DNA from 2 places in the Nonomuraea sp. NPDC004580 genome. Region 1 is predicted to be linked to the other one. Evidence: predicted binding sites of a transcription regulator. Region 1 holds the regulator's gene; the other holds the start of a gene.
What was found. The regulator HrcA, encoded in region 1, represses chaperone genes, less so after heat shock. The targets are predictions, from matches to a motif close to TTGGCACTCTCNNNNNGAGAGTGCCAA.
Positions count from the first base shown of each region.

Region 2: the regulator HrcA is predicted to act here: its motif matches at 1,288-1,314, upstream of groL (chaperonin GroEL).

Region 1 is NZ_JBEXLH010000018.1:78,988-81,175, reverse strand. Features, by position in the region: gene hrcA (heat-inducible transcriptional repressor HrcA) at 302-1,315, shown strand; gene dnaJ (molecular chaperone DnaJ) at 1,327-2,188, shown strand, end outside.
Region 2 is NZ_JBEXLH010000007.1:32,295-34,482, reverse strand. Features, by position in the region: gene groL (chaperonin GroEL) at 1-1,180, opposite strand, end outside; gene ABZW11_RS10550 (cold-shock protein) at 1,511-1,711, opposite strand; gene ABZW11_RS10545 (MoaD/ThiS family protein) at 1,955-2,188, opposite strand, start outside.

The DNA.
Region 1 (2,188 bases):
CTGCGGTGGCCCCTGTCCGAACGGAGGCTGTTGCCCGTACTGGTGTGGTCCCTGCGGCGGCTGTCCTTGTGGGGGCGGTCCGTACTGGGGCGGACCGTAGCCTGGCGGCGGGCCGTACGCCGGAGGCCGGGAATCGTCGGTCATGAGGGCAAGTGTGAGGCCTGTCGCTCACAGGAAGCCAGACAGCAGTTGGGACGCGGTGTTATCGCACCTTGTGGGCGAGAGCCGTACACTTGGCACTCGGGAACACAGAGTGCTAGACACCACGTTCCTGTAAGGGACAGAGGCAGGAGGTGAGCACGTGCTCGACGATCGGAAGCTGGCGGTGCTCCGGGCCATTGTCGAAGACTACGTGTCCACCAACGAACCGGTGGGCTCCAAGGCGCTGGCCGAGCGTCACAATCTGAAGGTCTCCCCGGCGACGGTCAGGAACGACATGGCCGCGCTGGAGGAGGAGGGCTACATCACCCAGCCCCACACCAGCGCGGGCCGCGTGCCGACGGACAAGGGCTATCGCCTGTTCGTCGACCGGCTCTCCCAGGTCAAGCCGTTGTCGGCGGCCGAGCGGCGGGCGATCGAGACGTTCCTCGCCGGCGCGGTCGACCTCGACGACGTCGTCACCCGCACGGTCCGGCTGCTGGCGCAGCTGACCAGGCAGGTGGCGGTCGTGCAATACCCGACGCTCAACCGTTCGACGGTCCGGCACGTCGAGCTCGTCCCGCTGACCGACCGGCGGGTCATGCTCGTGCTGATCACCAACACCGGCCGCGTCGAGCAGCGCGTGGTGGAGCTGCCCGAGGCGGTCGAAGACCACCGCATCGCCAACCTGCGCGCCGTGCTCAACGCCTGCCTCGACGGCTGCGGCCTGAGCAGCGTGCCCGAGCTGGTGGCCGACCTGCCGGAAAGGCTCCCGATCGAAGACCGGCCCGCCGCGGCGACGATCCTCTCCGTGCTGCTCGAGACGCTGGTCGAGCGGCACGACGAGAAGATCGTGTTCGCCGGCGCGGCCAACCTCGCCGGCGCCGACTTCGCCACCGGCCTGCGCGACGTGCTGGAGGCGCTTGAGGAGCACGTCGTCCTCATGCGGCTGCTCGGCGAGACAACCTCAGACACCCCGTCCGCGCTCACCGTGCGCATCGGCTCGGAAAACCCGTACCTCAGGGGCACATCCGTCGTCGCGACCGGATACGGTTCTGGCGACAACCAACTGGCCCGGCTCGGCGTTCTGGGGCCGACCAGGATGGACTATCCCGTGACGATGGGCGCCGTGCGCGCGGTGGCACGCTACGTCAGCCAGATCCTGGCTGCATCATAAGAGGTCGATAAGTGGCAAACAGCGACTACTACGCCACCCTCGGGGTGCGCCGTGACGCTAGTCAGGACGAGATCAAGAAGGCGTATCGCCGGCTCGCCCGAGAGCTGCACCCTGACGTGAACCCCGATCCTGACACACAGGAGCGGTTCAAAGAGATCACGCAGGCCTACGAGGTGCTGTCCGACCCGAACAAGCGCCAGATGTACGACCTGGGTGGCGACCCCTTCGGCGGCGGCGCGGGAGCGGGCGCCGGCGCGGGAGGTTTCGGAGCGGGCTTCCCGTTCAGCGACATCATGGACGCCTTCTTCGGCACCGCCACCGGTGCCAGGGGGCCCCGCTCACGTGCCCGCAGGGGACGCAACGCCACCATCAGGGTCGAGCTCGACCTGCGCGAGACGGCGTTCGGCACCACGCGCGAGCTGGCCGTCGACACGGCCGTGCTGTGCGACATCTGCCACGGCGCCGGCACCGCGCCGGGCACCCACCCCGACACCTGCGACATGTGCAGCGGGCGCGGCGAGATCTCCCAGGTGACGCGGTCCTTCCTGGGCCAGGTCATGACCTCGCGGCCCTGCCCGCAGTGCGGCGGCTTCGGCAGCATCATCCGCAACCCCTGCCAGGAGTGCTCCGGCGACGGCCGGGTGCGCACCCGCCGTACGATCAAGGTCCGCATCCCCGCGGGCGTCGAGGACGGCACCCACATCCAGCTCGCCGGCGAGGGCGAGGTCGGCCCGGGGGGCGGCCCGCCCGGCGACCTGTTCCTCGAGATCGCCGAGCGGCCCCACGAGATCTTCGAACGGCGCGGCGACGACCTCCACTGCACCGTCCAGATCCCGATGACGGCCGCCGCGCTCGGCACCGTGCTGTCCGTCG
Region 2 (2,188 bases), on a different contig from region 1:
GGTGCTTGCGCTCCTTGAGCTCGACCTCGGTGGCGGCACCGGCCTTGATGACGGCGACGCCGCCGGCCAGCTTGGCCAGACGCTCCTGGAGCTTCTCGCGGTCGTAGTCGGAGTCGGTGCGCTCGATCTCGGCGCGGATCTCGTTGACCCGGCCGGAGATCTGCTCAGCGTCACCGGCGCCGTCGACGATCGTCGTCTCGTCCTTGGTCACGACCACCTTGCGGGCGCGGCCCAGCAGGTCGAGGGTGGCGGTCTCGAGCTTGAGGCCGACCTCCTCGGCGATGACCTGACCGCCGGTCAGGATCGCGATGTCGTTGAGCATGGCCTTGCGGCGGTCACCGAAGCCCGGGGCCTTGACGGCCACGGAGCGGAACAGGCCGCGGATCTTGTTGACGACCAGGGTCGCCAGGGCCTCGCCCTCGACGTCCTCGGCGATGATCAGCAGCGGCTTGCCCGACTGGACGACCTTGTCGAGCAGCGGCAGCAGGTCCTTGTTGGCGGAGACCTTGCTGTTGACGATCAGGATGTAGGGGTCTTCGAGCACGGCCTCCATGCGGTCGGAGTCGGTCACGAAGTACATCGACGTCATGCCCTTGTCGAAGCGCATGCCCTCGGTGAGCTCGAGCTCGAGGCCGAAGGTGTTGCTCTCCTCGACGGTGATGACGCCTTCCTTGCCGACCTTGTCCATCGCCTCGGCGATGAGCGAGCCGATCTCGGGGTCGGCGGCGGAGATGGAGGCGGTGGAGGCGATCTGCTCCTTGGTCTCCACGTCCTTGGCCAGCTTGGAGAGCTCCTCGCTGACGCGCTCGACGGCGGACTCGATGCCCTTCTTCAGGGCCATCGGGTTGGCGCCGGCGGCGACGTTGCGCAGACCCTCGCGCACCAGCGCCTGGGCGAGCACGGTGGCCGTGGTGGTGCCGTCACCAGCCACGTCGTCGGTCTTCTTCGCGACCTCCTTGACCAGCTCGGCGCCGATCTTCTCCCAGGGGTCCTCGAGCTCGATCTCCTTGGCGATGGACACACCGTCGTTGGTGATCGTGGGAGCGCCCCACTTCTTCTCCAGCACGACGTTGCGGCCCTTGGGGCCCAAGGTCACCTTGACGGCGTCGGCGAGCTGGTTCATACCGCGCTCGAGACCGCGCCGGGCGTCCTCGTCAAACGCGATCATCTTGGCTGCCATAAGGCTAGACCTCCCAGATGCAGGGTGGCTTGTCGTGGACCGAGCCGACGCCCGCGACGGCATGGGTCAGCATCTCCTTCGGCAGACCCCATCGTCCCGATCCGGTGTTGGCACTCTGCTGCACAGAGTGCCAACGAACTGTTTAGCACTCTACCCTGCCGAGTGCAAGCGAACGCCCACCTGCCCCACGTTTCCGCCCAGGTCAGTCAGTACGCCGGTACGGCGAGCCGCCCTGAGCGGCTCACCGTACGCGAGTCGACGAAAGAGAGATGACGGCTCGCACGGACTGCGCTGCCGTGCGAACCCGCCCGGTGCATACCAGGATGTCGATCAGACCGTTCGGACGGACTCCGCCTGCGGTCCCTTCTGGCCCTGCGTGATCTCGAACTCGACGCGCTGTCCCTGCTCGAGAGATCGGTACCCGTCCATCAGGATCGCTGAGTAATGGACGAATACATCCTTACCACCGTCTACCGCGATGAAGCCGTAGCCCTTGTCCGCGTTGAACCACTTGACGGTGCCCTGCGCCACTTCCGACTCCTCTTACTGGTCTCCCAGATCTCGCCCATTCCTCCGCGAGACCTGTAATCGCCCGACTTAACAGAAAATCAGCCGGACGATCGCCCTCGACCATACCTGTGGGGAGGGGTTTGGCAACAGAGTCAATCTGGGAACTGCCTATTTCTTCTTCCCGAACGTGGTTCAACATTGAATTAGGCCCGCAAAAGGAGAAGGCGCCCACAAGGGGCGCCTTCTGGATGTGAGCCGCGACACTCAGCCGCCGGCGACCGCCGGGATGATGGAGATCTGAGCGCCCTCAGGGGCGGGAGTGTCGAGACCCTCGGCGAAACGGACGTCCTCTTCCCCCACGTAAACGTTGACGAAACGACGAATCTTGCCCGATTCATCCAGAATTCTCGCCCCGATGCCCGGGTAGTCGGCGTCGAGCTTGATGAGCACGTCACGAAGCGTCGCGCCCTCGCCACTGACCTCCGCGTTGCCCCCGGT